DNA from 3 places in the Clostridium sp. genome. Region 2 is predicted to be linked to each of the others. Evidence: riboswitches for the same ligand, from Rfam matches in the RefSeq annotation. Region 2 holds a riboswitch; each other region holds the start of a gene.
The links. A riboswitch is a leader RNA that binds a small molecule or an ion and turns the genes downstream of it on or off. The one in region 2 is predicted to bind cobalamin.
Positions count from the first base shown of each region.

Region 1 (11,216 bases), 1.5 Mb from region 2:
GGGGGAAAAACGAGGAAAGATTCAAGTGGGAAAGTGTAGAGAGGACCAATTTTGTAAATACCGTAGTAATGGTGGCAAGGCTGGTTCCATCTGGCAGATATATACTTATAAAGCAGTACAGGCCGGTTATAGACAATTATGTAATTGGATTCCCGGCAGGACTTATGGAAGATGAGGATATAGAAAAAAATGCCCTTAGAGAATTGAAGGAAGAAACCGGCTATACGGGAGAAGTAAAATCAATAAGTCCAATGCTGTACTCAAATGCAGCCCTCCTTTCGGATACGGTAAGGCTGGTAAATGTGGATATAGATGAAAAGCTGCCTGAAAATATAAAACCAAAACAGGAACTGGAGGAAACTGAAGATATAGAAGTAATACTGGTTGAAAAAGACAGGATATCGGATTTTGTACTGGAGCAGCAGAAAAAAGGATTGGCAATTGGACTGGGATGCTGGTATGTATTCTGCGGACTTAAAAGAGACTAGACAGATGGACAGGTCAATGATAAAGGGTTTAATTATAATGTGCAGTATAATAAGTGCCTGTGGAATCATAGTGGTAATAATTGTATTGGTTACATTGTTCTCAGACAAAAAGTAAATAATAAAATTCTGGATGGAAGGTGTTGCATTTGAAAGACTGGCTTGTTAAGAAGGACAACTATGCGGCCGAAAATGACTCTGACGGATTTATAGATAAAAGTATATTTTCCATTTTAAAGGTGCTTTCGCTGATAAAGAGAAGAGATAAGTTGAAAACCGGATTTATGTACAGGATAAATCCGGCAGCAAAACTTGTGCTTATGTTTTTAAATATAATATTTCTGTCGCTTTCACGAAACCCACTATATATTGCGGCAGTAGACATATATTTTCTGCTGCTGCTGAGTTTTCTGGATGCAGAGGAAATAAAAAGTATATTTGCTTTGAGTCTTATAATGCCTCTGTTTACTTTCATAATGCTTATACCCTCGATGTTGATGGGAAATATGCTAAACAGCATTATGCTCATATTCAAGATATTTGGGACAATAATGATTGTAAACATTTTTTCCCGCACTACAAAATGGAGTCATGTCACAAGGTCACTTAAGGTATTTTTTATACCGGACATATTTATTCTTGTATTTGATATAACCTTGAAATACATCTACATACTGGGCCAATTTGCACTGGACATGTTCTATTCTCTCAAGCTCAAATCAATAGGGAAAAACAACAGCAAGTATTCAGTTGTAAGTGGAATAATGGGAGGACTGTTTTTAAAGTCAAATGAGATGGGGGCTGAAATGTATTCTGCCATGGAATGCAGGGGCTTTACAGGAGAATACATTTGCTTTTCAAAATTCAAATTTACCTTTTCAGACTTTCTTTACTGTGCGGGAAGTATGTTGATTATGATATTGTATTTTTACATGAGATAAAGGAGCAGCTTATTATGATAGAAATTAAAAATGTATGTTTTAGGTATGGAGACAGGGAAGTAATCAAAGATGCAAACATAAATATCCAGGAAGGCGAATCTGTGGCCCTCATAGGAGCCAATGGGAGTGGAAAGTCCACATTTTTGAAGCTGTTGAATGGCATAATATTTCCAGACAGCGGCAGCTACTATTTTGACAATGTAAACATATCCAAAAAGCAGATGGAAAACGGCAGGTATTCCAGAACGTTTCACAAAAAAATAGGATTCGTGTTCCAGAATTCAGATGCCCAGCTCTTCTGTCCTACAGTCTACGAAGAAGTTGCCTTCGGGCCGAGGCAGATGGGCATGGATGAAGTGAAAGTCAAGGAAAGGGTTGAAGACTGTCTTGAGCTCATGAACATAGCCGGACTTAAACACAGACAGCCCTACAATTTAAGCGGTGGGGAAAAGAAGAGGGCTGCAATAGCTTCCGTTCTTGCACTCAATCCTGATGTACTGACCCTTGATGAACCGATGAACGGTATAGATCCCAAAGGAAAGAGATTCTTGAGAGAACTTTTTATGGAACTGAACCAGGCGGGAAAAACTATAATATGTTCCACACATGATTTTGAATACATAGATGGAGTTTTCAAAAGGGCCGTTGTATTTTCCGAGGACCACAAGATAGTAAGAGATGATACATATGAAAGTGTGATAAATGACGACAGGTTTCTTATGGAAAATAATATAAAGTAAAAATTTTGGATATGTTGACATGATACAGATGTTGTAATATACTCGTCTTATAAAAAAGAATATGAATGATTTCAGGTGCCTTGTTCAAGGTGAAAAGGGAATGCGGTTGGATTCCGCAGCAGCCCCCGCTACTGTAATTGATGACAAGTCCTTATTATGCCACTTTTAATTGAGGAAGGCTGAGGATGTGTATGATTCATAAGTCAGGAGACCTGCCTGATATTTATTTCAAGCAAACTTTCGGAGGGAGAGTTCTTTATAATATTGTGCGGATGTATCTCATCTTTATAATAGGAGCAGAAACTGATTTTAAAGTTTGCTGTTCTTATTTTGTTTTTAGGAGGATTGTTATGGCCAAGATCATGATTCAGGGAACGGGATCATCGGTAGGAAAGAGTATAATTGTTACGGCTCTCTGCAGAATATTCAAGCAGGACGGCTTTAGTGTATGCCCGTTCAAATCGCAGAATATGTCACTGAATTCCTATATAACTCTTGACGGGAGGGAAATGGGAAGGGCACAGGTACTGCAGGCCTATGCATGTGGACTGGAACCGGAAGCGTATATGAATCCCATACTTTTGAAGCCCACTTCAGACAAAAAGAGCCAGATAGTTGTGAATGGGGAGGTATACTGCAACGCAACAGCGGTAGAGTATCAGGACATGAAATTGAATTTCAGGGATATGCTTGAATCTCAATTTTCAGATATTGAGAAGAAGTTTGACATAATTGTCATGGAAGGAGCGGGAAGCCCTGCAGAGATAAATCTGAGGGAACGGGATATTGTAAATATGGGAATGGCTGAAATCGCAGATGCATCTGTAATTCTCACAGGTGACATAGACAGAGGTGGAGTATTTGCATCCCTTGCAGGTACCATGCTGCTTTTAAAAGAAAATGAAAGGTCCAGAGTAAAGGCTACTGTAATAAACAAGTTCAGGGGTGATGTAGACATACTAAGACCCGGAATTGACATGCTTCAGGATATAATAAAAATACCATGTGTGGGAGTAGTCCCATACTTCAATTTGAATCTGGAGGATGAGGACAGTGCCATTTCCTTCAATAAATATAATACGGCAGCAATAGATATAGCAGTTGTGAAACTTCCGCATATATCCAATTTTACTGATATGGATGCCTTCAAGAATGAAGATGACGTATCTGTAAGATTTATTTCATCACCAGGTGAATTCGGAAATCCGGATATACTTATTGTGCCGGGAAGTAAAAATACAATAGACGACTTGATAAAATTGAGAGAATCAGGTCTTGAGCATTCCATAAAGGATTACAGCAAAAGAGGAATTGTAATTGGAATCTGCGGAGGATACCAGATGCTGGGAAATTCAGTAAAAGACCCATATGGTGTTGAAAGCAGTGCAGGAGAAACAAGAGGGATGGAACTCCTGGATATAGATACTATACTCGAGGGAAAAAAGGTAACCACCAGGGTTGATGCCAGAAGAGGAGATATTCATGTATATGGATATGAAATACACATGGGAGTCTGCAAATATGGAGACAATACAAGGCCGTTGTTCAGGATGGAAAATAAAAATGACGGAGCTGTAAGTCAAACAGGAAACGTAATGGGTACATATATTCATGGAGTATTTGATTCGGCGGATTTCAGGCAGTACATACTGAATAGGATACGGGAAAAGAAGGGGATCTCTCCAAAAAAATCATTGGATTACAGAGATTATAGAAACAGCCAGCTTGACAGACTTGCGGACATAGTCAGAAAAAACATGGATATAAAAGCCGTATATGATATTATGGGAATTTGACAGTTGGAGGAGTATTTTATGGAGTTGTCTTTGATACAGTTCAATTTTATAGATGTTGTTATTGCTGTAATCCTGGATTGGATAATAGGTGATCCACTGTGGTTTCCCCATCCTGTAGTATTTATGGGAAAGCTCATAGGCTTTCTTGAGAACAGGGCAAGAGCAAAGTGCATTACAAACAGAGGTATGAAATATTTTGGCGGGTTTATAGTGCTTGTTCTAGTATCGTCAAGTTTTCTCTTACCTTTTGTAATTCTCTTTATTTTTAGGAACAATGTTATTCTCTTCAATCTCATAAATATACTTTTCCTGTGTACCTGCCTTTCTGCAAGATGTCTTGATAAAGAGGCAAGCAAGGTGTATACTTCCCTTAAATATTCAGGTATAGAAGATGCGCGAAAAAAATTGTCCGGCATAGTCGGAAGGGATACAAAAAATCTGGATGAAGGACAGGTGACGAGGGCGGCTGTTGAAACCGTAGCTGAAAATACATCGGATGGAGTAGTTGCACCGCTTTTTTACGGCATTATTTTTGGTTCGCCCCTTTCCATGGCGTATAAAGCTGTGAACACAATGGATTCCATGCTGGGCTATATGAATGAAAATTATAGATACATAGGATTTTTCCCTGCAAAGGTGGATGACTTTTTTAATTTGATACCTGCAAGACTTACAGGCTTTTTAATGTGCATCATGTCCCCGCTTGTTGGAGGGAACATTTTGGATACCTTTAAAATAATGCTGCGTGACAGGAAAAACCACAAAAGCCCGAATTGTGCATATCCTGAAGCTGCAGCTGCCGGAGTCATGGGAGTACAGCTGGGAGGTACAAATGTATATTTTGGAGAAGTATTTTACAAGCCCCGTATTGGGGATAAGAGGAGAGAGCTCAATGCCGATCACATAAAGGGTGTCATAAGGCTCATGTATTTTTCCGAAATGGGTGCTGTCCTGATTGCTGCTGCAATCTATACAATTTTGATGGGATGTGTTGGGTAATGGATTTGGAACATGGTGGGGATATATACACGGAGGGGATTTTCAAAGGAAGGAAATTACTTGATTTCAGCTCCAATATAAATCCTTTGGGTGTACCTGCGAGCTTCAAAGAAAATATAGAGGAAGCTGTGAAACTTGCAGATGTATATCCAGATATAAAGTATAGAAAATTGAAGGAAAATATAAAAGATTATCTTGAAAGCTATGATTCCTGTTTCAGCAAGTGCGGGTGTGGAACTGTCGGGGAAAATTTACGGGACAGAATAAGTATAGTTCCTGGAAACGGGGCTTCGGAAATACTGGATCTTGCCCTTGGTCATTTTAAAAGTGTTTGTATAGTAGTACCTTCTTTTATAGAATACGAAAAGAGTGCATTGAAATGGAATTGTAATATAGTTTATTCAAGACTGAAGCCGGATATGAATTTTGACTATGAGGACATTAAAAAGAAGATTAGAAATGTTGATTCTCTCATAATAGGAAATCCAAACAATCCTAATGGGCAGATCATAGACAAGAAAAGATTTTACAGTATAGTGGAGTATTGTGAAAAAAATGGAAAGACTATAATTATAGATGAGGCTTTTATTGAGTTTGCAGGTGATTCACGGTACAGCTTTTTAAATGAAACTGGAAAATACAGATGTATTCTCATAGTCAGGGCGCTTACAAAGTTTTTTGCACTTCCTGGTGTAAGGTTTGGTTACGGTATTTCCTCAGACAGTAATTTGGTGATTGATATTGAAAAAGGCCAGAATCCATGGAATATAAACTGTTTTGCGGAAATTGCAGCAAAGTATGTACTTAGAGACAGTGAGTATATTGGCAGATCACTTGAATGGATAGCTTCGGAAAGAAAATTCATGAAAGAGAATCTTGAGAGGGCAGGTATAATTGAAAAAGTATATGATACATTTTCAAATTTTGTACTGTGCAGATTATCCAGTGGTGTAAATTCAGCTTGTGTATATGAGATGTGTCTAAAAGAAGGTGCTGTCATAAGGAAATGCGAAAATTACAGGGGACTGGGTGAAAACTACATAAGACTTGCCATAAAAGACAGGCATAAAAATGAAAAGATGCTTCACATAATAGAGAATTTATAAATGAGGGAGTGCAGTTGAGTTGATTGAAAAACAGTTCGTTACGCTTCTGTCCGAAAAAATTAATGTGCTTATAGTAGGTGGAGGAAGGGCTGCAGCTATAAAGCTGAAAACTTTTATACGAGGTAAATGCAATGTTATGGTTGTAGCACCGGCTTTTTCAGATTATTTCAAGAAGTTCGGCAGCAGTTTGAAACTGAATATAATATGTGGAGAATATGATAAGAAATATATATACGATAGACATATTGTAGTAATTGCTACAGATGATTCTAAATTGAATTCAGCTATAAGACGGGATTGTGAAGATTTATTCAAATTGTATATAGATGTCTCAAATCCGCCTATGGGGAATTGCATTATGCCCTGCCAGAGAAATACCCAAAATATATACTTTGGAGTAAATACTGAAGGTATATCCCCTCTCACATCTGTTTTTATAGCTGATATCATGAAAAAGAATATTTCCAGGTATGATGATTTTGTAGATTTTGCATCAGGCGTTAGAAACAGCCTTCCCGATGGTGTTGAGAGAAGGAAGATAATGAGCTTCATATGCTCGGAGGATTTCTATTTTTTCTACAGAAAGAACAAAGCACGCATTATAATAGACATGTTTTACAAAAATTAACGGAGTGATGATATTTTGAAATACAGGATTGCAACTAGAAAAAGCAGGCTTGCACAGATGCAGGCGGATATAGTAATAAGGCTTCTCATGGAAAAATGCGGTGCCTCGGGCAGGAAAGTTCTCATGGAAACTACAGGTGACAGGAGACTTGACATTGTATTGAATAAGATAGGTGGGAAGGGCCTTTTTATAAAGGAGATAGAGAGGGCACTTCTTGAAGGAAGGTCAGATGCTGCAGTTCACAGCATGAAGGATGTGCCCTTTGACGTGTCCCATGAGTTTGAAATGGCGGCGGTCTGCGAAAGGGAAGATGTAAGGGATGTTTTTGTGTCAAATTCAGGAGCCCATTTTGAAGATTTAAGACCGGGTTCCAAAATTGGTACCAGCAGCATGAGAAGGTCGGAACAGATTAAAAAGCTTAGAGGGGATTTATGTATAGTTCCAATAAGAGGAAATGTGCAGACGAGAATAAAAAAGATGAAGGAAGAAAATCTTCAGGGTATAATTCTTGCATCTGCCGGAGTTAAAAGGCTTGGACTTGATGATATTATAACGGATTATTTTAGTGTAGAGGATATTGTTCCAGCCATAGGCCAGGGTGCACTGGGAGTTGAGATAAAAAGAGAATACAGTGATGCGTATGTCTTCAGAAAAATAGATGACAGGGAAACAAGAATATGTGTTGAAGCGGAGAGAAGCTTTATGAGAACTCTGAATGGAGACTGTCACTCTGCCATAGGAGCTTATGCAAGAATTGAAGGCAAATGCATGGACATCATAGGAATGTATGAGATTGAGGATAGAGTTTTAAAGAGTCATATAAGCGGCAGCAAATCAGATTATATGGAACTTGGAAGGAAACTTGCATTGAATATGCTGGGGGAGTGATAAAAGTGAAAAAAGGCAAGGTGTATATAATAGGGGCAGGTCCAGGAAACGAGGAGCTTCTGACTTTGAAAGCAGTAAAAAAGTTGAAGGAGTGCAATCTGGTCATGTATGACAGGCTTGCAGGAGCAGGTGTATTGAACTATTTAAATGAAGACTGCCGGATATACTACTGTGGAAAAGAACCGGGCTGTCATTACAGGAAACAGGAAGAAATAAATGAAATGCTTGTAAAGTTTGCAGAGGAAGGATATATAGTTGGACGAATCAAAGGCGGTGATCCCTACATATTTGGAAGAGGAGGGGAAGAAGTACTGGCTCTTTCCAGAGAAAAAATTGATTTTGAAGTCATACCGGGGATAACTTCTTTTATATCCGTATTGAATTATGCAGGCATACCTGTCACACATAGAAATGTGGCACAGAGTTTTCATGTATTTACGGGGAAGGCCGCTGAGAATCTTCATATAGACTGGAGGGCTGCAGCGGCTGTGGGGGGGACACTTGTATTTATGATGGCATTTTCCAGCCTCGGCGAAATAGCAAATAGATTGATTGAGAATGGAATGAATGAAAACACTGTCTGTGCGGTTGTAATGGAAGGCACTACAGCCAGGCAGAGAAAGGTAATTTCCAATCTAAAAGAAGTATATCATGATGCCTTGGAGGCAGAACTTCATTCACCCTGCATTTTTGTAGTTGGAGAAGTGGTGAAATTCAGCAGTACATTCAGCTGGTACGAGGAAAAACCGCTTTTCGGCAGGAATATATGTATTACAAGATCAAAATCGCAGTCCGGGGAAATGAAAGGCAAACTCATGGATCTTGGCGCACAGGTTACCGAGATACATTCCATTAGAATAAAATCCACAAATGACAACATGGTTGAATATATAGACAGACTGCCTCTCTATGATTATATAGTATTTACAAGTGTAAATGGAGTAAACAGTTTTTTTGAACTGCTTTTGAGAAAAAATTATGATGTAAGGAATATAAAAGCTGTATTTGCCGCCATCGGGCCTGCTACGGAAAGAGAAATAAGAAGAAGGGGAATCATACCTGAAATAGTTGCCGAAAAATTTGTAGCAGAGAGATTATATGACAAATTAAAAAATTTTATAAGTCCGGGAAACAGAATCTTTCTGCCCCGTTCCAAAAATTCAAGACCATATTTATCACAGGTGCTCAAAAAATATGGATGCGCTGTCGATGAATGTTCTGTTTATGAAACGCTCTGTGGAGATCTCAATGATCCTCACTGTTTTGATGATGTGGATACGGTTGTATTTACAAGCCCCACTACCGTAAGAAATATGATGGAGCTTGTAGGTATTGAAGCCATAAGGGAGAAGTATATTATAGCCATAGGCCCCATAACGGGAAAGGAACTTAAGAAAAACAATCTAAAATATACGATGTCAGAGACCTACACTGAAGATGGAATTATAAAAAAGCTGAGAGAAAAGAGGAGAATGTGAAATGTTTAGAAGACATAGAAGGCTGAGAAAAAATGCTGTTATAAGAGATATGGTAAGGGAAACAGTACTTGATAAAAATGACTTCATATACCCCATATTTGTTGTTGAAGGTGAAAATGTAAAGAAGGAGATACCGTCACTTTACAACAACTATCACTATTCCATAGACAGACTGGATGAGATAGTATCTGATATGCATAGTGCAGGGGTGAAAAGTGTAATACTCTTTGGAATTCCGGACCACAAGGATGAAGTAGGATCTTCAGCCTATGATAAGGATGGAATAATACAGAGGGCAATAAGAAAATTGAGGGAGCTGGATTCCGAACTCTTCATAATCACGGATGTATGCATGTGCGAATATACGGATCATGGTCACTGCGGAATAGTACACAATCACGAGGTGGATAATGATGAAACAATAAAGTATATAGCGAAGACAGCTCTTTCCCATGCAGAAGCAGGAGCTGACATGGTAGCTCCTTCAGATATGATGGACGGCAGGGTACAGGAGATAAGAAAGGCTCTGGATGAAAATGGATATAAGGATGTATCAATAATGGCCTACAGTGCAAAATACTGTTCTGCCTTCTATGGGCCATTCAGAGATGCGGCAGATTCCGCCCCTAAGTTCGGAAACAGGAGAGGATATCAGATGGATCCCGGTAACATAAGGGAAGCCATGCTTGAGATAGAGGACGATATAAAGGAGGGAGCGGATATAATAATGGTAAAACCTGCACTCCCGTATCTCGACGTTATAAGATGGGCCAGGGACAGGTTTGATGTTCCCGTTGCAGCCTATAATGTAAGTGGAGAATTTGCAATGGTAAAAGCTGCTGCAAAGGAAGGGCTGATAGATGAAAAGGCAGTGGCAAAGGAAATGCTTACCTCCATAAAGAGGTCGGGTGCCAAAATGATAATTACCTATTATGCACTGGATATATGCAGATGGCTTGAAGAGGACAGATAGAGGGTACACTATGAAAAGTATAATAATATCTTCAGACAGCAGCGGCAGCGGCAAGACTACGGTGACTCTCGGACTCATGGGCGCTCTTGTAAAATCGGGATTTAAGATCCAGGGGTACAAGGTGGGACCTGATTATATAGATACCGCTTTTCACGAGAAGGTTACAGGAAGTGAATCCAGAAATCTGGATATCTTTCTTATGGGGGAAGACGGAGTAAGGGATTCCTATATGAGGGGAAAAGGTGATCTTGGAATAGTAGAGGGGGCCATGGGAATATATGATGGAAAGGGAATTGACACTGCATATTCAACTTATCATGTGTCCAGGGTACTCAATCTTCCAATTATACTTGCCATGAGCCCAAAGGGGGCAAGTACCACGATCTGTGCACAGATAAATGGGATTGCAGAATTTGGCCCTGCCAGTATAGCCGGTGTTATATTCAACAGTATAACGGAAAGTTATTATAGACTTCTTAAAGCAGCAGTGGAAAAAAACTGCGCACTTCAGGTATTTGGATATATACCCAAGGATGATAGGATATCCCTTGAAAGCAGACATCTCGGACTGGTTCAGAGTATAGAAATTGACAATCTTGATGAAAAACTTGATATATTGAGTGAACTTGTACTTAAAAATGTTGATATAGAAAAGCTTCTGAGATGCTTCAAAGAAGTAAATTATAAGAATGATGGCTTTCATTTGAGTTCTCTTGGATTAAAAATTGCAGTAGCATGTGACAAAGCTTTTCAATTTTATTACAAGGAAAATCTGGAACTTCTTGAGGAGGCGGGGAGGCTTGTGTTTTTCAGTCCCATAAAGGACAAAAAATTGCCGGATGACATTGATTTTCTATACATAGGTGGGGGGTATCCAGAAGTGTTTGCAGCTGAACTGTCCCAGAATAAAAGTATGCTGCTGGATATAAGAAAAAAGCTTGATTCAGGACTCAGGTGCTATGCGGAATGCGGCGGACTCATGTACCTTATGGATGCATTGCAGGGGACAGGAGGAGAAATATTAGACACCGTCGGCTTTTTTCACGGAAAAGCTTTTATGACGCACAGGCTCCAGAATTTTGGATATGCGACTATAGAAGTAGCTGAGGATAATTCAATATTAAAAAGAGGAATGAAAATGAACTGTCATGAATTCCATAGATCCCGTATTGAATCACAGGA
Region 1 is NZ_JAKVOI010000001.1:268,264-279,479, forward strand. Features, by position in the region: gene LKE46_RS01430 (NUDIX domain-containing protein) at 1-488, shown strand, start outside; gene LKE46_RS01435 (energy-coupling factor transporter transmembrane component T family protein) at 626-1,426, shown strand; gene LKE46_RS01440 (energy-coupling factor ABC transporter ATP-binding protein) at 1,441-2,166, shown strand; cobalamin riboswitch at 2,223-2,400, shown strand; gene LKE46_RS01445 (cobyric acid synthase) at 2,517-3,962, shown strand; gene cbiB (adenosylcobinamide-phosphate synthase CbiB) at 3,981-4,961, shown strand; gene LKE46_RS01455 (pyridoxal phosphate-dependent aminotransferase) at 4,967-6,067, shown strand; gene LKE46_RS01460 (NAD(P)-dependent oxidoreductase) at 6,087-6,695, shown strand; gene hemC (hydroxymethylbilane synthase) at 6,711-7,583, shown strand; gene cobA (uroporphyrinogen-III C-methyltransferase) at 7,589-9,061, shown strand; gene hemB (porphobilinogen synthase) at 9,063-10,034, shown strand; gene LKE46_RS01480 (cobyrinate a,c-diamide synthase) at 10,045-11,216, shown strand, end outside.
Region 1: another riboswitch for cobalamin. It lies ahead of LKE46_RS01445 (cobyric acid synthase); the one in region 2 lies ahead of cbiQ (cobalt ECF transporter T component CbiQ).

Region 2 (11,216 bases):
TTGGTGACAACTATGTTCTGGCCCTGTACTCTTTCAAGAATTTCATCTTCATTGCTCGTATCGTACTTTGTGACCTTGGTAAATTTGTCTAGCCTGGAAAAATCAATTCTGCCATCAAAATTCAGCTTTTTGGAATTCAGGAACACTGTATTTTTCATGATATACCTCCTATTTTTTACTGTGATTTAAGTATAATCCCTGTGAAAAACAATGTCAAAGCACTTAAATAGTGATATCATGATAATTATAGATATTCACACTGAAAGGGGAGATATTATAATGAAAAGCTTAATAATTTATATTTCCACGGAACATAAAAATACTGAGAAAATTGCATTCCAAATTGGGAATAAACTAAAAGCAGATGTAGTTGATGCAGGGAAAGTAAAAATAGAGGAAATTGAGAATTATGATGTGGTAGGATTTGGCTCCGGAATATTTTACGGAAAATTTCACAAAAATATTTTGAGGTTAATTGACGGGCTGCCGAAATTGAAAGACAAAAAAGCTTTTGTATTTTCAACCAGCGGTCAGGGAAAAGCGGAATATAATGATTCATTGAAGGAAAAGCTTGTTGAACATGGATTCAATGTTATTGGAAGCTTTGCTTCAAAAGGTTTTGACACCTATGGACCGTTAAAATTAATAGGTGGAATAGCAAAAGGAAGGCCGAATGAAGATGACCTGAAGGCGGCAGAAGCATTTGCAGGTGAACTGAGTGAAAAAATGGGGGAATAATCTTGAATTCTAAAAATTATAAAATAGAAACTTTTATTCCAGAGGAATATGTTGACAACCTGAGAGAAAGCCTGAATGAAATTGGAGCTTTGAGCATAGGTGGAAATTATGACAACTGCATGTCTGTATCCAAAGTTACAGGATACTGGAGACCGCTTGAAGGTGCCAGCCCTTTTGAAGGCGAAGTCGGCAGGATAAGTATGGAGGAAGAATGCAAGGTTGAATTCTGCTGTAAAAGTACTGTGGTGAAAAAAGCGGTTGAAACCATAAAACGGGTTCATCCCTATGAAGTGCCCGTTATAAATATACTGTCAATGGCAGATTGTGATTAAAATTTGCAGTTTACAATCTGTGTCGAAATGCTGCATTGTAAACTGCAAATTGGTTAGATCATTGACAGAAAGTATTTGTGAAATTCCAAATTTTCTGTAAGTTCTGGATGAAAGGCAGTTACTAAAATATTCTTCCATCTTGCGGCAACTGTTTTTCCGGAGATGCTGCATAAACCTTTTACATCTTTTCCGATATGTGTAATATAAGGAGCTCTTATAAATACAAGAGGTATTTTTGAGCTTGATACTTCAGGAATATATGCCTCCTCGCAGAAACTCTCGATTTGACTTCCATAGGCATTTCTTCTTACAGTTATGTCAATTACTCCAAGATACCTCTGACTTGAATTTTCTATTGAGTCTGCAAGCAGTATCATACCGGCACAGGTTCCCCAGGTAGGAAGTCCATCCGTTATCTTTTTGCGAAGTGGATCAAGCATGTCTGCAGCTTTCAGCAGTTTTCCCATGGTGGTACTTTCACCCCCTGGAATTATTAAGGCATCAATATCCTTTAAATCATCTGGATTTTTTATTTCCACTGCATTTTGATTGAGCATTTCAATGTGATTGATATGTTCTGTTACCCCACCCTGAAGTGCCAGTACACCAATTTTCAATTCTACCATCCTCTTTCTGCATATTTATCCTGTATATCCTTGATTTCAAGCCCTGACATTGCTTCGCCTATGCCTTCGGACACTTTTTCGATTTTCTCAGGATCATTATAGTAGGTTGTGGCAATTACTATCGCACGGGCTCTCTTCTCGGGATTTTGGGATTTGAATATTCCCGAACCTACAAATACACCTTCTGCACCAAGCTGCATCATTAGTGCTGCATCTGCAGGAGTTGCCACGCCGCCTGCCGCAAAATTCACTACTGGAAGTTTCCCGTTTTTCCATATGTATTCTACTAAGTTGTAAGGTGCCCCGATTTCCTTTGAAATACTCATAAGTTCTTCCTTCCTTGCACTTTTTACCTTTCCTATTTCAGCTATCATGCTTCTCATGTGGGTTACAGCTTCAACTATGTTTCCAGTTCCGGCTTCTCCCTTCGTCCTTATCATGGAGGCCCCTTCACCTATTCGCCTCAATGCTTCCCCGAGGTTCCTGGCACCGCATACAAAAGGTACCTTGAAGTTCCATTTGTCTATGTGATAGGAGTTGTCAGCCGGAGTTAAAACTTCACTTTCATCTATAAAATCTATATTTAATTGCTGCAGGATCTGTGCCTCAACAAAGTGACCTATCCTGACCTTTGCCATAACCGGTATGGAAACAGCATCCTTGATTTCTTTTATCATTTCTGGATCTGACATCCTTGCAACGCCACCCTGCTTTCTTATATCCGCAGGTACCCTTTCAAGGGCCATTACTGCACAGGCACCTGACTTTTCAGCGATCAACGCCTGCTCCTTGTTTACTACATCCATTATTACTCCACCCTTTAGCATTTGAGCTAAATTTTTATTTAATTTATAATTTGACATGTTTGTTTCCTCCAATTTCTGTTTGAGATTTATTAAATTGTATACGAAAATAGATTTTTTGAAAAATGTATCGATACATTTATGCGTTAAATTATTATCAATAATTTTATTGACAATCACTACCTTATAAGTATACAATATAGATAAATCTTTAGTTATAGATGTTCTGTTTCTAAGGAATAAAGTAAAAATCTATGCCAGATTGCAAAGAATTATCCGAGCAAAATGCTGATAGAACATATTTATGACAAAATGTATTCTGTTTGATACGATTTTGTATGAGTTAGTTAAACTTTCAGCATTATTTTGGAGAGTTTAATTTTTTTATTGGGAGGAAATCAATGAAGATAGATAAAAAGTATCTTGATCCTGAATTCAAGGATTTTATCGATGATGATAAGATCTGGAAACAGCTGGATGAGGCAAAAAATCCAGAAAAAAGTGAAATAAGGGCCATATTTGACAAGGCCAGAAACAAGGTAAGGCTTGAACCGGAAGAAACTGCAAAATTGCTTCAGATACAGGACGAGGAGCTTCTCGAAGAGATGTTTGCGCTTGCAAGGCAGATAAAGGAAGAAGTATACGGCAAGAGAATAGTCTTTTTTGCACCGCTTTACGTTGGAAACAAATGTATAAATGATTGTCTCTATTGTGGATTCAGAAGGGACAATGGCGCCATAGAGAGAAAGACACTCACCATGGATGAACTTAGAAGTGAAGTTGAGGTTCTTGAAAGGGCAGGACATAAAAGATTGATACTCGTGTATGGTGAACATCCAATGTATGATGCGGATTTTATAGCTGAAACAATAAAAACTGTCTACGATACAAAAGTTGGCAGGGGAGAAATAAGAAGGGTCAATATAAATGCAGCACCTATGGATGTAGACGGATATAAAAAGCTTCATGAAGCTGGAATAGGGACATTTCAGATATTCCAGGAAACCTATCACCATGATACCTACAGAAAAATTCATCCACATGGAGATGTGAAAGCCAATTATGCATGGAGGCTGTATGGACTTGACAGGGCCATGGAGGCTGGAATTGACGACCTTGGGATAGGTGCCCTGTTCGGGCTCTACGATTGGAAATTTGAAGTTATGGGGCTGCTTTACCATACAATTCATTTTGAAAAGATGTTCGGTGGAGTCGGACCTCATACCATATCTTTCCCGAGAATAGAGCCGGCACTTGACGTGCCATATACTCTGGAACCGAAATATAGAGTATCGGACAATGATTTTAAGAAGCTTGTTGCGATTTTGAGACTTTCAGTGCCTTATACTGGAATGATTTTAACTGCAAGGGAGAGTACAAAAGTCAGAGAAGAGGTACTGCCTCTTGGAGTGTCACAGATTGATGCCGGATCAAGAATTGGAATTGGAGGATATACCGAGTATGACAGGGGGCTCATACCTGAGAAGGAGCAATTTCAGCTTGGTGACATGAGGAGTCTTGACGAGGCAGTCAGGGACGTATGCAGACAGGGATGTATACCTTCTTTTTGTACGGCAGACTACAGGTGTGGAAGAACGGGGTCCCATTTCATGAGTATAGCCAAGAAGTCCCTGATTCACAATTATTGTATTCCAAATGCCATATTTACCTTCAAGGAATATCTGCTGGATTATGCATCTCCTGATACAAAAGCAGTAGGAAACAGCGTAATAGATCAGACCATAGGGGAATTTGACGAGGCGAAGCAAAATATAATAAGGAAGAAACTCCAGCTGATCTCGGACGGGCAGAGGGATGTGTATATATAAGGTGGATTTTAAAGAACTTGTAGTGCGCAACCTTGAGGAGATACTCAAATGTGAAAATATAAAGAGGCTATTTGAAGTTATCTGCAAAAATACGGCTGAATTCTACGCCGGAACCCAGGTTATCTTCTCGGAAAGATTTACAAAGAGAATTGCATATGTTGCAGGAGCCGGGGAGGAAACCTTCATGCCCCAGGAAAAGGTGGAACTGGATGGAAGGCATGTAGTATTTCTACAGGGGTTTGAAAATGTTCCACCTTATGAGAAGGATATTTTGATAGCTCTCTTTAAGGTAGCGGCTGCTGCCGCAAAAGACATATAGAAATAATAGAATTGGAGAGATGGATTAATGATAATCTGTCTCTCTATTAGCGTGCGTATAAAGTCATATATCTGAAAAAGATACGAAAATACATCAAAAAAGATAATTCTATGTTGGATTTTCTTCTAAATTGGAACTTTTAATTAGTTTTTCTACGAATACTGCAACTTTTCTTCTGTTCTTTTCATCCAATTTTCTATACATTTTTATAAGGTCTGCCTCGCCGCCTGTCAGTTTAATATTACAGTTGTTAACGTTCGCTGCGAGTGAAATCTTACTTTCATTTATATCGATGATAATGTTTCCGGGTGATCTGACAAACATATTTCCCATGCCTTCTATAAGCCATCTCTGTGAGATGCCGTATTTTTTTTCTATGTTTATAAGTGCCCTGCTGGACGGCTTGTATCGCCCTTTTATCCAATCGGTTACATTTCCTGGAGAGTATTCTATAGACAGAGCAAAATCTTTTTTTGTAGTGTTGAAATATTTTAAAATATGCTCCAGTCTTTCACCTAAATTACACATTGAACAGATACCTCCTGACTAATATAAGATTAAGTTATTTATATTTTAATTCATAGATCCATGTATTAGTAGCTTAAAGATCGTTATCAAGAATAATTAAAGAAATTTAGTGTGGTAGTACAACTTTACATTTACTGATTTCAGTATTATAATTACACTAAGATATGGTATTATACCATAATTTTAACACACTTCTAATTTAAAATATAACTTAACTAGCATTTCAATTCCATAAATTAACAGAAAATCTCAATGTAGTTGTTGATTTATAAGGTTAGGGGGGTGATACTATCAAAGGTAGGAGAAAAACAACTATGTTTGGCATCAAAGTAAAAAAGAGACTTATAGATCTGAATATGACTCAGAGAGAATTATCAAGTGAAATAGGGGTAAATGAAAATTACCTCACTGATATTTTAAATGGAAGGCGCTCAGGAAAAAAGTACAAGAACTTGATTGTGGAAAGATTGGATATTGATATTGAAAGTGGTTCAGAGGACAGCTTTTGAATAATTATTGTAGAGTTGAGAGGAAGGGTTTGAAATGAATATCTTGAGCAATTTAAAGGTAAGAACAAGATTGGTACTTTCTTTTGTAATCGTTGCATTACTAATTTTTATAATTGGCATAACCGATATAACCGGACTTCGAAAAATTGATTCGAATTCGGAAAATATGTATGGCAGGAATCTAAGCAGTATTTACCTTCTCACTGATACAGAACAGAATGTCACTGAAATAAGGATGGATCTTTTGAAGCTCATATATCAAAACAGGCCATGGGAAAGGGAGGAAACTCTATCCGATATTAAAAGGAGTGAAAATAGAATCAATAAAAATATACTTGAATATAACAAAGTATATTCTACATATTCTGAAAGAAGCCCATGGGCAAACATAAAAAGTCAGCTTGTTCAATATATGAATTCTACAGATAAGGCAGCTGCCCTTGCTTCAAAAGGAGAGTACAAAAAGGCGGAAAATGAAAATAAGGACATATCCCCGGTAAGAGAAAATATATCGAAAAATCTAGCTCTGTTGATAGAAAATAATAAAAAGAATGCCGGGCTTTCCAATAGTGAAAATCATCAGGTGTTTTATAGATCAACCATTATGAGCATTGTGATAATGCTGCTGGGACTTGGGCTTTCTATATTTATAGGAATATTTACTGCAAAGGATATAGGAATTCATTTGTTGAAAGTAGTGGATTTTGCAACAAATTTATCTAAATATGATTTTTCTCATGACTACAAGCTGGAAAGAAATGATGAATTTGGACAGGCTATTAACGCTCTTGAAAGTGCCCAGAAAAACATCAGGGAGCTTATAGGAACAATCAGGAAAGATGCAAAAAATATGGGAGATACAAGCAGCAGACTGTCATCTCTTGTGGAAGATATAGCACTTAAATTTAGAAACATAATTGATTCGACAAATAACATAATAGATGGACTTCAGGAAAACAGTTCTTCTTCGGAAGAGATAAGTGCTTCTGTACAGGAAGTCAATTCAAGTGCTGATGAATTGGCTAAAAGTGCGGAGGAAGGAAGCAGGACATCCATTGATTCAAAGGACAGGGCAATTAAGTTCAAAAGTAATATAAACGAAGCCGTGAACAAAATAGGAAACATGTACAGACAAAAAGAAGAAAGCATATTGAAGGCCATCGAGGATGGAAAGATTGTCGGTGATATAAAAACAATGGCTGATACAATAGCATCCATTGCAGAACAGACAAATCTTCTTGCGCTTAATGCGGCAATTGAAGCAGCCAGGGCAGGCGAGCATGGAAAGGGGTTTGCGGTAGTTTCAGAAGAAGTACGGAAACTGGCAGAACAGTCTTCTGAAGCTGTGACAAAAATTGAGGACACCATATCAAAGGTTGGGTTCGCCTTCAGGAATATTTGTGACAACAGCAGTGAAATATTGAAATTCATGAAAGATCAAATAGGTCCCCAGTTCAAAAATTTTGAAAATATGAGCGGTGAATACTATAGAGATTCAGATGTTGTAAGTTCTTCATCGGAAAAGATAGCTGCCATGTCGGAGGAGCTGAGTGCAACTATGGATCAGATAAGCCGTGCATCACAAAACATGGCCGAACTTCTTGAAAAGTCGTCAAGCAACACGGATATTATCAAAGAGAGCACAAATAATGCTTCTGAAAATATAGAACAGATATATACTGCGGCACAGGAACAGGCTGAAATGGCAGAAAAACTGAATAAAATAATTGACAAATTCAAACTTGAAAAACATGCAGCAGAATTGACATAATGATGAATATTTGATATATTTGACTAAACAACAATGCTAAAAGTTAATATACGTTACAGGTGACAAAGTTGCAAATTGCTTTGGATTAAAAGGGAAGTCAGGTGAAAGTCCTGCACGGTCCCGCCGCTGTAAAAGATGAGCCTTTATAAATATGCCACTGGGAAACCGGGAAGGTTATAAGGGCAATGATGCTTGAGTCAGAATACCTGCCTGTAATGGTGTACGATCAACTCTACGATGTATAGGGGGATGTCTGGGATATTTTTATATTGCCGTGACTTTTTTTACCCTCTTGACTATTGAGTTGAGAGGGATTTTTAATTTTAGCATAATTAAAGGAGGAGTGAATTGGGAAAAAATTATTGCAAGTGCGGGCATCATCATGGGGAAGGTTTTTCAATTGATTTATATGCCTATAATTCCGGAATAAATAATTGGAATTCTACTTTCAAAGTATTCTTTTCCATTGCAACATTGATCCTGTGTATTGGTTTGGACAACCCATTGGTATCTATTTCAATTATTGTTGCAATGGCTTACCTGACAATTGTAAAGGGAGGACTTCCAGCACGTGAATATTTGTCGATACTGGCTATTCCAATAGCATTCATTATACTTGGGACTTTTACAATTGCCGTTGATTTTTCAAGGCAGCCCATTGGACAATATAATATGCATCTTGGTTTCTTTTATGTATTTACGTCCCGGCAAAAACTTAGGGAAGTGCTTTTTTTAATTCTGAAGGTTTTTGCAGCCGTGAGTGCCGTGCAGATGATGACGCTGTCCAGCCCATCTTCCGAGATTATATATGTACTTAGAAAAGTCCATGTACCAAAGCTCATTGTAGAATTGATGGATATAATCTATCGATATATTTTCATCTTGATGGATGCTTATACTAAAATGAGAAATTCTGCTGAGTCACGTCAGGGCTTCTGTGATTTCAAAACTTCCTGCCATACTTTCGGAAGTATTGTAAGCAACATGCTGATCATTTCCCTGAAAAAGGCTGCAGCTTATTATGATGCCATGGAAGCCAGATGTTATGATGGAGAACTTGTATTTTGGAGGGAAGAAAAAGAACTGGCAGCAGGACATATTGCCCCGGCAGTATTATTCATAATTTTCTTGATTTTACTATGGACTTTTACACAATAGGAGGGGGCAGCTATGAAAAAGATAATATTGAAGGTTGAAAATTTACACTATACTTACGGAAATGGGGATCATGCATTAAACGGAATAGATGTGGATATATATGAAGGCGAAAAAATTGCCGTGATTGGCTCAAATGGATCTGGTAAATCAACATTTTTCTTGAATGTCAACGGAGTTATTACGGCAGAACAGGGGAAAATCATTTATCGTGGTACGGTTATCAATAGAAAAAATTTAAAGGAGCTTCGAAAAAATATTGGAATTGTATTTCAGGATGCAGACAATCAAATTATAGCATCTACAGTTATGGCAGAGGTTGGGTTCGGTCCCATGAATTTAAAACTTCCAAAAGAAGAAGTGAGGAAACGGGTTGAAGAAGCATTGGAATACATGAACATTACAGATTTGAAGAATCGTCCGCCGCACTACTTGAGCGGTGGTGAAAAGAAGCGTGTTACCATTGCAGACATCATAGCCATGAAATCGGAAATTGTTATATTTGATGAACCCACTGCAGCACTGGACCCTCTAAATGCAATGATGCTGGAGGAAGTCCTGGCAAAACTTGCGTCGGAGGGCAAGACAATCCTGATTTCCACACATGATGTGGATTTTGCATATAGGTGGGCTGAAAGGATACTTGTATTTTTCAAAGGAAGGATCATTGCAGATGGAACGCCGCTGGAAATTTTCAACAATATGGAAGCTTTAAAACAGGCAAATCTGAAGCAGCCCACCATGCTGGAAGTCTGCGAATTGCTTGCAGAAAAACATCTACTGGAGAATATGAAAAGTTATCCTAAAAATATACAGGAATTAAAAAAAATTCTGAAATAAATTGAGGACAACAAGGAGGAAAATAAAATGAATCTTAAAGAAAAAAAAGCTGTTACAATTTCAGCAGTTCTTGCATTGTTTCTTGGAATAGTTCCGGTGGCAAATGCAATGCATATCATGGAGGGATATCTTCCGCCGAAATATTGTATCATATGGGGCGCAGTATGTATTCCCTTCCTGGTGGCAGGTTACCTGTCTATTAAAAAAACATTGTCCCAAAATCGTAAAACCATCACTATTTTTGCCATGGTAGGTGCATTTATTTTTATAGTTTCATCTTTGAAGATACCTTCTGTGACTGGAAGCTGTTCACACATGACAGGTACAGGACTTGGTGCAATTTTGTTCGGACCGACCGTAGTATCAATCTTAGGTATTATTGTATTAATTTTTCAGGCAATTATGCTTGCACACGGTGGACTGACTACTTTGGGCGCCAATACATTTTCAATGGCCATTGCAGGTCCGCTGGTGTCCTATGCGATCTATAAACTGTGTCAGAAGCTGAAGGTAAACAAACATGTGGGTATTTTTCTGGCAGCATCGATCGGTGATCTGTTTACTTATTGTGTGACAAGTATACAGCTTGCACTTGCATATCCGTCTTCAAACGGCGGCGTACCGGCATCTACAGCCAAATTTCTTGCAGTATTTGCTCCTACACAGGTTCCGCTGGCCATCATTGAAGGTATTTTAAGTGTTGTTATAGTCATGTGCCTTGAAACCTACGCAAAATCCGAACTGACAGGTATTGGATTTTTGAAGAAAGGAGAAAACTGATGAATAGAAAGACGAAAAAAAAGATTATAATTTTATTGCTCATTGCCCTGGTTATTGCCGTTGTACCTTTATTCACCCTGAAAGGTGCCGAATTCGGAGGTTCTGACGATGCGGGAAGCAAGGTGGTTTCACAGATCAAGGGAAGTGAATATAAACCCTGGGCTACACCGGTCATGGAAAAGTTGATTGGAGGAGAGCTCCCCGGAGAAATTGAAAGTCTTCTATTCTGTGTGCAGACAGGTATTGGAGTAGGTGTTCTTTTCTTTTTCCTTGGAAGATTTGTAGAGAGAAATAAAACTATCAAATAGATTTGCATAATTTGAATTATATATATATAATAATTTTGAACCTTCTATAATTAAATTAGGAGGTTTTTTTAATAGCTGAAATTATATAATGAATAATCTTTGGAGGTAAAAATATGGATCATATAAACCCGGATAGTGAAGTCTATGATGTCAATTCTCTTACTTCCCTTGAAAAACTTGAACCAATCAGGGTAAGGCCGGGAATGTACATAGGCTCTACAGGGAGCAAGGGACTCCATCACTGCATATGGGAAATACTGGATAATTCTATAGATGAAATTTCAAACGGTTTCGGAAGCTATGCAGTAGTTGTTTTAAATGAAGATGGCAGTGTAACTGTAGAAGACAACGGCAGGGGAATTCCTACGGGAGTTCATCCTGTAAAGAAAAAGACAGGTGTTGAGATGGTGTTTACAGAACTTCATACTGGAGGCAAATTCAACAACAGTGTATATAAGACATCAGGAGGCCTTCACGGAGTAGGGGCAGCTGTTGTAAATGCCCTTTCAAGATGGCTGGAGGTGGAGGTAAGGCAAAATGGACACGTATACAGGCAGCGATTCGAGTATGCCTATGACAGGTCACTCAAGAAAAATATGCCCGGGACATCCGTAACAGGCCTCCAGGTAGTAGGGACTTCGGATTCTACCGGAACCAAGGTTACATTCATGCCGGATG
Region 2 is NZ_JAKVOI010000001.1:1,772,246-1,783,461, reverse strand. Features, by position in the region: gene LKE46_RS08855 (NAD(P)-dependent oxidoreductase) at 1-158, opposite strand, end outside; gene LKE46_RS08850 (flavodoxin family protein) at 280-738, shown strand; gene LKE46_RS08845 (cytochrome C biogenesis protein) at 741-1,070, shown strand; gene pdxT (pyridoxal 5'-phosphate synthase glutaminase subunit PdxT) at 1,124-1,687, opposite strand; gene pdxS (pyridoxal 5'-phosphate synthase lyase subunit PdxS) at 1,690-2,559, opposite strand; gene hydG ([FeFe] hydrogenase H-cluster radical SAM maturase HydG) at 2,901-4,328, shown strand; gene LKE46_RS08825 (hypothetical protein) at 4,330-4,647, shown strand; gene LKE46_RS08820 (helix-turn-helix domain-containing protein) at 4,756-5,175, opposite strand; gene LKE46_RS08815 (helix-turn-helix domain-containing protein) at 5,490-5,684, shown strand; gene LKE46_RS08810 (methyl-accepting chemotaxis protein) at 5,719-7,455, shown strand; cobalamin riboswitch at 7,496-7,683, shown strand; gene cbiQ (cobalt ECF transporter T component CbiQ) at 7,804-8,613, shown strand; gene LKE46_RS08800 (energy-coupling factor ABC transporter ATP-binding protein) at 8,626-9,450, shown strand; gene LKE46_RS08795 (energy-coupling factor ABC transporter permease) at 9,478-10,230, shown strand; gene LKE46_RS08790 (energy-coupling factor ABC transporter substrate-binding protein) at 10,230-10,538, shown strand; gene LKE46_RS08785 (DNA gyrase/topoisomerase IV subunit B) at 10,652-11,216, shown strand, end outside.

Region 3 (11,216 bases), 1.7 Mb from region 2:
TCTCAAGCATACTTGCAGTAGGTTCGAAAAGTGCAACATAGTCTCCCGTACCCGACTTAAAGGCACCTGATGTTGCAGTATATGCAAGATTCGTTATAATATTCACATCTTTTCCAGGTTCAACTTTATTTTTTCTAAGTGCATACTCAAGCGCCATTTCCGGTACTCCCCCTGGCCTTCCACCTATTATGTTCTTTCCCTTCAAATCCTGCCATTTAAAATTTTTCTCATCTTTTCTGCTTACCATAAAAGAACCGTCGGTTGTAGTCATCTGTGCAAATAATATAGGATAATCCTCTCTCTTTTGATTATAGATGTATATTACCTGTTCAGGACCACAGAATCCTATGTCGGCGTTTTTACTCAACACAGTCTGCATTGTCTTGTCTGCTCCCTGTCCTGTAGTAATATCTATCTCAAGCCCCTGCTTTTTGAACATGCCTTCATTTATAGCTGCATACATAGGTGCATAGAATACGGATCTTGCAACCTCGTTCAACCTTACCTTTTTAAGGCTTTTATCTCCATTCTTGCTGCTTCCGCATCCTGAAAAAATTGAAGCTGCCATTACAAAGCTGAACAGAAGTGCCAAAATACTTATTTTATGTTTTTTCATACTTGTCCCCCATATAATTTTTATACTAGTCCATAGTATGAAATAAAAAATGATTTTGTGAAAAACTATTTTTCACAAAATCATTTCCATTAATCATTATTTATTTATATCATCCGCAAATGCAGGTTTGCCCATAAACTCACTGCTTTCAGCTTCAAAGGCTTCCTGATCTTTAAGTGACTTGAAGGCAACGGAGAGCATAAGCTTCAACCTGTTCAGCTGGTTGACCTCACTTGCACCGGGATCATAATCAATGGCAGCTATATTGCTTCCATGATATTTCCTCTTCAATTCCTTTATCATTCCCTTGCCCGTCACATGATTCGGGAGACATGCAAAAGGCTGCATACATACTATATTCCTGGTGCCGCTTTTTATAAGCTCTATCATCTCAGCTGTCAAAAACCATCCCTCACCTGTCTGATTTCCCAGAGAAAGCACACCGGACGCCCCCTCTGCCAGTTCTTCTATGTCAGAAGGCGGTGAAAAACGGCAGCTGTTTTTCAATGCAATTTTCATGTGCCGTCTATAATATTCGATGAACTTTATACCTGCACCTTTTATTATTTCACTCAGCAATGTTCCCGACAGATTTTCATGTTTAAATTTTGCATCGTAAGCACAGTAGAGCAGAAAGTCCGTTAGATCCGGAACTACTGCCTCAGCCCCTTCATTTTCAAGAACCTTGACAATTTCATTATTGGCAGTTGGATGAAATTTTACAAGTATCTCGCCTACTACTCCCACACGCGGCTTTCTCACATTATTTATCTCCAGATTGTCAAATTCCCTTACTATGTTATATATATTCTGCTTAAATTCCACATGACTTCCATTTCTCACATTTCCCTTGCATTTTTCAGCCCATCTTTTATACAGAGAATTTGCAGAACCCGGTATTCTTTCATAAGGTCTTACCCTGTACAATACCCTCATCAGGAGATCTCCATATACAAGTCCCATTATTCCCTTGTTGATAAGTCCCGGTGTAATTTTAAATCCCGGATTTTTTTCCATTCCAACAACATTTATGGATATTACAGGTATATTTTGCATTCCCGCTTCCTTCAATGCCTTCCTCAAAAATGCTATATAGTTGGTTGCTCTACAGCCTCCGCCTGTCTGTGATATCATGACCGATGTATTGTGCAGATCGTATTTCCCTGATTTAAGAGCTTCTATTATCTGCCCTACGACTATTATGGATGGATAACAGGCATCATTGTTTACATACTTAAGTCCTTCATCCACCGCTCTCCTGTCCACTGAAGGAAGCACTTCAAGTTTATAGTTTGAAGCATTGAAAGCTTCCTGAATAAACTGGAAATGTATTGGTGACATCTGAGGACATAATATTGTATGTTTCTTCCTCATCTCTCTGGTAAATACTATCTTTTTGGTATTTTCTCCAACTTTGTGAGGTTTAAAACCTGCCTTTTTCCTCTCTTCCAGCGCAGCCTTCAGTGAGCGTATTCTTATCTTTATTGCACCCAGATTACTTACCTCATCTATTTTAAGTACAGTATACAATTTTTCATACCTATTTAATATTTCCTGAGTCTGATCTGTAGTAACAGCATCAAGTCCGCATCCAAAAGAATTCAGCTGAATAAGTTCAAGATTATCCTGAACTGCTACAAAGCTTGCAGCGGAATATAATCTAGAATGATATACCCACTGATCCACAACCCTCAGAGGCCTTTCAACAACTCCAAGGTGTGCTACGGAATCCTCCGTTAAAACTGCCATGCCATAGGAAGTTATTATGTTTGGTATTCCATGATTTATCTCAGGATCTATGTGATATGGTCTTCCTGCAAGAACTATCCCTGTTTTGCCAGTTTCCCTAAGATATTCAATTACTTCTGTACCTTTTTTTCTTATATCTTCCTTTACACACCTGTCTTCTCTATATGCAGCTTCTACTGCTTCCCTTATTTCTCCCTTTGGTATATTGAATTCACCAAATTCTTCAAACAGCCTGTCTATAAGCCTGTTCCTGTCATCCAGCGGTAAAAATGGATTCTTGAAATTGATATTTTCTTCAGAGAGTACGTCCATGTTGTTTTTTATGACTTCCGGATAAGAAGTTACCATAGGACAATTATAGTGGTTGTCTGCCTTTTTCTGTTCTTTCTGCTCATAAGGTATGCACGGATAGAATATAAATTTAATTCCCCTGTTGATAAGGCTCATTATATGTCCATGTACCAGTTTTGCAGGATAGCAGGCCGACTCTGAAGGTATTGTCTCTATCCCGAGAGCATATATGTCCTTCGTGGATCGAGGTGAAAGTTCCACCCTAAACCCTAATTTTGTAAAAAATGTAAACCAAAATGGATAATTCTCGTATAAATTCAACACTCGCGGAATACCGACTTGTCCTCTAAAGGCCTCATCCTTTTTAAGAGGAACATAATTAAATATTCTTCGATATTTGTAATCAAAAAGATTCGGGATGTCATTGCCGGTATTTTGAATTCCTATTCCTCTTTCACACCTGTTGCCTGAAACAAACTTGTGTCCATCGGAAAATTCGTTTATAGTGAGCAGACAATTGTTTGCACATCTGCCGCATCTATTCATAGCTGTCTTTGCATTAAAATTCTTAAGCTGTTCCCTTTTCAGGAGAGTACTCGTATATGAGGGATTATATCTTTCCTTGGAAATAATAGCCGCTCCAAAGGCTCCCATAAGCCCGGCTATATCAGGTCTTATTACTTCTCTTTCAGATATAAGCTCAAATGCCCTGAGCACGGCATCATTGTAAAAAGTTCCACCTTGGACTATTATCTTTTTCCCAAGTTCTCTTGGATCTCTTATTTTTATAACTTTAAAAAGTGCATTTTTTATAACGGAATATGAAAGTCCTGCAGATATATCTCCTACAGACAGGCCTTCCTTCTGCGCCTGTTTGACCTTGGAATTCATAAATACAGTGCATCGTGAGCCTAAATCCACAGGCCGTTTTGAAGTTTCCGCACTTTTAGCAAAATCCTCAATTTTCATATTCAGGGAGTTTGCAAAAGTTTCAATAAATGAACCGCACCCCGAAGAACAAGCCTCGTTGAGCATTATATTGTCAATTACTCCATCCCTTATTTTCAGGCATTTCATATCCTGTCCGCCAATATCAAGTATAAAATCCACGCCTGGCTGGAAAAATTGGGCTGCTTTATAATGTGATACTGTCTCAACTTCCCCAATGTCTACAGAAAGTGCAGACTTTATAAGTGCCTCTCCATAACCCGTAACTGCCGAATTGACAATTTTAACGTCTTTGGGGAGCTTACCGTATATATCACGTAATATTTCTACTGAAGATCTCAGTGGATTTCCATTGTTGCTTCCATAAAATGAATACAGCAGCTTTCCATTCTCGCTTATAAGTACAGCCTTTGTAGTCGTCGATCCTGCATCTATGCCAAAATAGCAGTTCCCGCTGTAATTTTCCAGGCTCTCCCTTTCAACTACACTGTTGGAATGTCTCTCTTTAAATCTTCTCAATTCCCCATTGTCTTTGAAAAGCGGCCTTAAAGTCTGTACTTCATCAGTTAAAGTGTCACTTAAATGGGAAAGCCTGTCTACAAGGCTTTCAAATGTAATAATCCTCTTGTCCTTGGAAGAAATGGCCGCCCCAAGGGCAACAAACAATTGTGAATTATTCGGAAATATAACCTGATCCTCGGTTAGTCCCAATGTATCTATAAATCTCTTTCTAAGTTCGGATAAAAAATACAATGGACCTCCCAAAAATGCCACATTGCCTTTTATAGTTTTTCCACAAGCAAGTCCACTTATTGTTTGATTCACTACGGATTGAAATATTGATACTGCAATATCCTCTTTGGCAGCGCCTTCATTCAAAAGCGGCTGAACATCTGTTTTTGCAAAAACACCGCATCTTGCTGCTATAGGATATATAACTCTATAATTTTTAGCCAGTTCATTCAATCCTTCTGCATCTGTCTGGAGAAGTGAAGCCATCTGATCTATGAAAGCACCTGTCCCACCTGCACAGGAACCATTCATTCTCTGATCCACTCCATCTTCAAAGAATGTTATCTTTGCATCCTCTCCACCAAGCTCTATGGCCACATCGGTTTGTGGAATAAATTTTTCTATAGTATTCGTACAAGCTACTACTTCCTGTATAAAAGGTATATTGAGCCACTTGGATACTGATAATCCTCCTGATCCCGTAACCATTATGGTGATATCTGAATCTTTCAGCTTTTCATAGGCATCTCTAATAACCCTGGATATAGTACTTTTTATATCGGAAAAGTGCCTTTGATATTTATTGTAAACAATACTGTCTTTAATATCTGATACAACTATTTTTACAGTAGTCGAACCTACATCAAGACCCACGTGAAATAAATTTTTCATACATAATCACCTTTTAAAATAATAGTTTTTTATTGTCAATTACATTATATCATATGTGAGTTATCACGCAATTCTAACATGAAATAGATCATAATTCAAGACACTAATCATAATTGCCCAATATTTACAGCACCAAAATCATCAATCACAATACATTTCGGATTTTCATATAATAAATCATGGTTTACAACATATTAATTGAAATAAACAACCAAACTCTGGCTGGGAGATGATATTTTGGATAAATTAACAGTAAAAGATATATATATGAACTACCATTCACCAAAAGGTTCTACAGAAGCTTTGAAGGATATATGCCTTTCCGTAAAGGAAGGTGAATTTTTAAGTATAGTTGGACCTTCCGGCTGTGGTAAAACTACTCTTTTAAATATAATTGCAGGTCTCATAAAACCTTCCTATGGAAATATATATATAGACAATGAAAAGATAACTTCCGCTTCTGCTAAAATGGGATATATGTTTCAAAGGGACCAGCTCTTTGAGTGGTCAACTGTCTGGGACAACATAACATTAGGTATAAAAATACAACATAAGTCCATCGATTTATATAAGAATAAGATAACTTCACTACTAAAGAACTATGGCCTTATAGACTTCGTAAACTACTATCCCGAAGAGCTATCCGGCGGAATGAGGCAGAAAGTGGCTCTAATAAGAACCCTGGCTCTAAGCCCTGAAGTTCTTCTCCTTGACGAGCCTTTTTCAGCACTTGATTATCAGACAAGACTCAATATAAGCGATGAGATATTTAAAATACTAAAAAAGGAAGGTAAAACAGTTATAATGGTAACTCATGATATTGCCGAGGCAATTTCCATGTCAAATAGAATTCTGGTACTTTCTAACAGACCTGCCAGAGTAAAAAAGATATTTGATATAACCTTTGATCAATCTTATACCTCTCCTTTAAAATGCAGAGAAGATCCTGAATTCAGAATATACTTCAACAAAATTTGGAAGGAGTTGAATATATGATGATAGACAATTTGAAAGAACATCAGCTGTATATAAAAAGTATACGCACTAAGAAAAGGAAAATACTTATATGTAGAACTTTGATTTTAATATGTTTCTTTGCTCTATGGGAAATAGCCGGTGACTTGAAATGGATAGATCCCTTTCTGACAAGTACCCCCTCTAGAATGTGGAAAAACCTGATAAAACTATATATGGAAGGTTCCATGTTTGAACATATAGGTATAACCTGTATCGAAACCATACTTGGATTCCTGATAAGTACAATCCTTGGTGCTTTAATTGCAGTACTTCTGTGGCTGTCTGACTTCGTATCCGAAGTACTTGATCCATACCTTGTTGTACTGAATGCACTTCCTAAAATAGCCCTGGCACCGATAATAATATTCTGGGTAGGCAACGGAATATCGGCTATTATCATGGTAGCCGTACTTATTTCCATAGTAGTGACTATACTGAATGTACTAAATGCCTTTAAAGAAGTTGACAGGGACAAAATAAGATTGTTAAAAACCTTTGGTGCCTCAAAGTTTCAGATTTTGATGCATCTTGTAATGCCCGCCTCAATTCCTGCGCTGATATCTACACTGAAAATAAATGTGGGACTTTCCTGGGTAGGAGTAATTATGGGCGAATTCCTTGTAGCAAAGGAAGGCCTTGGTTTTCTCATAATATTTGGAGGACAAATATCACAATTAGATACGGTAATGCTGAGTATAATAATATTGTCCGTGTTAGCTTATATCATGTACAAACTTGTGGAAGCTGCTGAAAAAAAAGTTAAGAAAAGACTTTTGCATTGATAGCATTCAAAAGAGGATGTCCTGGTTTTGAAACATCCTCTTTTACATTTTTAATATGCATTAGTTGAATAATAATTTTTCATGTGGCAATAATTTAACAATAGCTGTATGTTTAAATTTGTTTAAAGAGGTATTTATTTTATGAAAATTCCAAATCATATAGGAATAATTCCAGATGGAAATAGGCGCTGGGCAGTAAAAAACGGCATGAGTAAAGAAAAGGGCTATGAATGCGGATTAAAGCCTGGAGTTGAATTATTCAGGCTGTGCAAAAAATTGGGCATTCATGAAATTACCTATTATGGTTTCACTGTAGACAACACCAAGAGGCCAAAAATACAGACGGAAGCCTTTACCGAAGCCTGTATCGCTGCAGTAGACATATTATCCAAAGAAAATGCTTCACTTTTAGTTGTCGGTAATTCAAATTCACCTATGTTTCCGGATGAACTACGCCCTTATGTCAATAACAGAACGAATTTAGGCACCGGAGGTATTAAAGTTAATTTCCTTGTGAATTACGGATGGGACTGGGACTTAAGTAATTTAGTCAATTCAAATAACGCAGGCTCAAAAAATAGATCTTCTATTATAGATAATTTAAATTCCTGTGATATATCAAGAATAGATCTTATAATACGTTGGGGAAGCAGAAGACGCTTGAGCGGATTCCTTCCTGTACAGTCAGTTTATTCCGATTTTTACGTAGTTGATACCTACTGGCCGGATTTTAAACCATCAAATCTTACAGATGCATTAAAGTGGTATGCTACTCAGGATACAACCTTAGGCGGCTAGAATACGACTAAAAACCACTTTATAATAAAGTGGTTTTATGCTATAATTTACTTCATGACTTTAAATTGAAAAGAATTCTTTAACATAGAAGGTGCTTTTACTCATTTGTAAAAGATAATAGGGAATCAAGTTATAATCTTGAGCAGCACCCACTACTGTAATTTGGACGAAAGTTTCTAAACCACTGTCTATTGGACGGGAAGGGAAACAAGTAGGATGAAGTTAAGCCAGGAGACCTGCCTTTTATGTGAAACTGAATCTTTGGGATTGAAGATAAGGAGGAAAATCGATGAAAAAATCAACCGTTGTAGGTTACCCCAGGCTAGGTGTTAACCGTGAATTAAAATTTGCAGTAGAATCATATTTCAAAGGAAATACAGATTCCAATGAGCTATTTTCTACTGCCAGCCAGCTGCGTAAGCAATACTGGACCAAGCAAAAAGAAAGTGGAATAGATATTATTCCATCAAATGACTTTTCTTATTATGACAATATGCTTGATATGGCATATCTCTTGAATATCATACCAAAAAGATATCTGGAACTGGAACTTTCACCCCTTGATACATATTTCTCAATGGCAAGAGGTTATCAGAGCGACTCCAAGGATGTAAAAGCACTACCCATGAAAAAATGGTTCAATACAAATTATCACTATATCGTACCTGAAATAGATGATGATATCAATTTTAAACTAAACGATACAAAACCTTTTGATCTCTATAGAGAGGCAAAAAACATCGGTATTGAAACCAAACCAGTAATAATAGGTATTTTTACTTTCCTTAAACTTTCATATTTAAAAACCGATAAAAAATTTGGAGAACTTCTCGATAAGCTTGCAGATGTATATATAGATATATTGGACAGATTTCAAGAGCAAAATATCGATTGTCTGCAAATTGATGAACCAATTTTAGTAACCGATCTGACAGAAAATGATATAAATTTATTTAAAAATGTATACAATAAAATTTTAAATAAAGATTATAAATTCGATGTATTTTTACAGACCTATTTTGGTGATATAAGAGATATATACAAGGATTTGGGAAATCTCAAATTCGACGGTATAGGTCTGGATCTTATTGAAGGTAAGGAAAATTTGGAGCTTATAGAAAAGTACGGCTTTCCGAAGGATAAAATTTTATTGGCAGGCATTGTCAATGGAAAAAATGTATGGAGAAATGACTATAATAAAAGTATCAATATAATTAAGCGTATAAGCAGATATGTGAATTCTGATAAAATTTATATAAGTACTTCCTGTTCCCTTCTTCATGTACCTTATACAGTTACTCAAGAAGGCAACCTGAATGACAAAAATATAAAAAATCTTGATACTGCAAAGGGAACCTTGGACAACCTCGTAAACTTGTCAGAATATATAGAAAGTCTGGCCTTTGCAGATGAAAAATTGACTGAACTCTCGGAGTTAAAAAATCTACTCGATTGCAGCAACTATGAACACGAAAATATCTATATAAAAAATCAGGAAATATTGAAAAGAAAAGAAACTAATCCTCTGTGCCATAATGAAAAAATCAGACAGAGAATCAAAAACTTAAAGCCGGAGGATTTTGTAAGAAAGGATAATCTCGAACATAGAAGGGAAATACAGAACAATATTCTTAAATTACCGCTACTTCCTACAACCACTATAGGTTCCTTCCCACAAACTCATGAAATTAAAAAGTTGAGAAAGGATTTAAGGGAAAATACTATTACACAGGAAAAGTATGAAAATGAAATCAAGGAAAAAATTGAAGCTGTAATTAAACTTCAAGAAAATATAGGACTGGACGTATTGGTTCACGGTGAATATGAAAGAGCAGACATGGTTGAATACTTCGGCAGATTACTTGATGGCTTTTTATTTACACAGAATGGATGGGTACAATCCTATGGAACAAGAGCAGTAAAACCACCTATAATCTACGGTGATATACAGCGTACATCTCCTATGACAGTCAGATGGATAAAATTTGCTCAGAGCAAAACAGACAAACCTGTTAAAGGAATGTTAACAGGACCTGTTACAATTTTAAATTGGTCCTTTCCAAGAGAAGACCTGGAATTAAAACAGATAGCATATCAAATAGGACTTGCAATTGGAGAAGAAGTGCTGGATCTTGAAGCTGCCGGTATAAAGGTAATACAGATTGATGAACCTGCATTAAGGGAGAAACTTCCTTTAAAGTCCGAGGATATTCATAAAAAATATATGGATTGGGCGATACCTGCTTTCCATTTAACTAACTCAAAAGTTAAAAGTGAAACACAGATCCACACACATATGTGTTACAGTGAATTTTCAAATATAATAAATGAAATCAAAGATATGGATGCAGATGTATATTCCATAGAAGCTGCTCGTTCAGATTTCTCAATACTTGATTTTCTAAAAAATAATAATTTCAAATCTCAAGTAGGGCCTGGAATATATGATATACACTCTCCAAGAGTACCTTCGAAGGAAGAACTTGAGAACTCAATAAATATAATGCTCACTAAAATTGCTCCTGACAAACTTTGGATTAATCCTGACTGCGGCTTAAAAACAAGAGGTAATGATGAAGCTGAAAAAAGTTTGATAAACATGGTAGCTGCCGCAAAATCAGTCAGAGAAAAACTTTAATTATATTTTACTCATATATTCAGGATTTTTGAAAATAATATTTATAGAGGTGATATAAATGTTAGATAACAGAAAATCCAATAAAAAAATACCTATTGAAAATCATGAAACTGCTGCCTGGGCAAACATGAAAAAAGCAAAGCCTGTATCAAATGTACCTATCGGAGACGAATTTAATGCGTCCAATGCAAAAGACTGGGTAGACGAAAACGAAAAGTAAAAGTGTAAAAAAAACAGTTCCAGAATCTAAATACGGATTCTGGAACTGTTTTTTCTATCTTTTAACCTGATCCTGATAATCTATTTCCGATAATTTTTTATATATATCGTACCTGTCTTTTGCATTTTTCTCAGCCATTGCATACAACTGATCAGCTTTTTGCGGCAGTACTTTTCTAAGTGAAGAATACCTTATCTCACCTTCTATATGATCTCTAAAAGAAGTTTTCGGTTCTTTTGAATCTAAAACAAATGGATTCTTTCCTTCAAGCTTCAACTGGGGGTCAAATCTATAAAGATGCCAATATCCTGCATCTACCGCCTTTTTCTCCTGGGCTATACTTGTTCCCATACCTGTCTTTATACCATGATTTATACACGGTGCATATGCTATTATAAGCGATGGTCCCCTATAATTTTCAGCCTCCTTTATTGCCTTCAATGCATGATTCATATTGGCTCCAAGTGCAATCTGGGCTACATACACATATCCATAACTCATTGCCATAAGTCCAAGATCTTTTTTCTTCGTGTTTTTACCCATTGCAGCAAATTTTGCTATTGCCCCTGTCTGAGTGGACTTTGAGGATTGACCTCCTGTATTTGAATAAACTTCAGTATCCATTACAAACAGGTTTACATCATCTCCTGAAGCAAGGACATGGTCCACTCCTCCAAATCCAATATCATAAGCCCATCCATCTCCTCCTATTATCCACTGCGACTTTTTAACAAGAAAATCTTTTTTTGCAAG
Region 3 is NZ_JAKVOI010000001.1:119,946-131,161, reverse strand. Features, by position in the region: gene LKE46_RS00810 (ABC transporter substrate-binding protein) at 1-616, opposite strand, end outside; gene LKE46_RS00805 (2-hydroxyacyl-CoA dehydratase) at 713-5,008, opposite strand; gene LKE46_RS00800 (ABC transporter ATP-binding protein) at 5,246-6,004, shown strand; gene LKE46_RS00795 (ABC transporter permease) at 6,004-6,807, shown strand; gene uppS (polyprenyl diphosphate synthase) at 6,949-7,605, shown strand; cobalamin riboswitch at 7,678-7,863, shown strand; gene metE (5-methyltetrahydropteroyltriglutamate--homocysteine S-methyltransferase) at 7,895-10,243, shown strand; gene LKE46_RS00780 (DUF3787 domain-containing protein) at 10,302-10,463, shown strand; gene nifJ (pyruvate:ferredoxin (flavodoxin) oxidoreductase) at 10,518-11,216, opposite strand, start outside.
Region 3: another riboswitch for cobalamin. It lies ahead of metE (5-methyltetrahydropteroyltriglutamate--homocysteine S-methyltransferase); the one in region 2 lies ahead of cbiQ (cobalt ECF transporter T component CbiQ).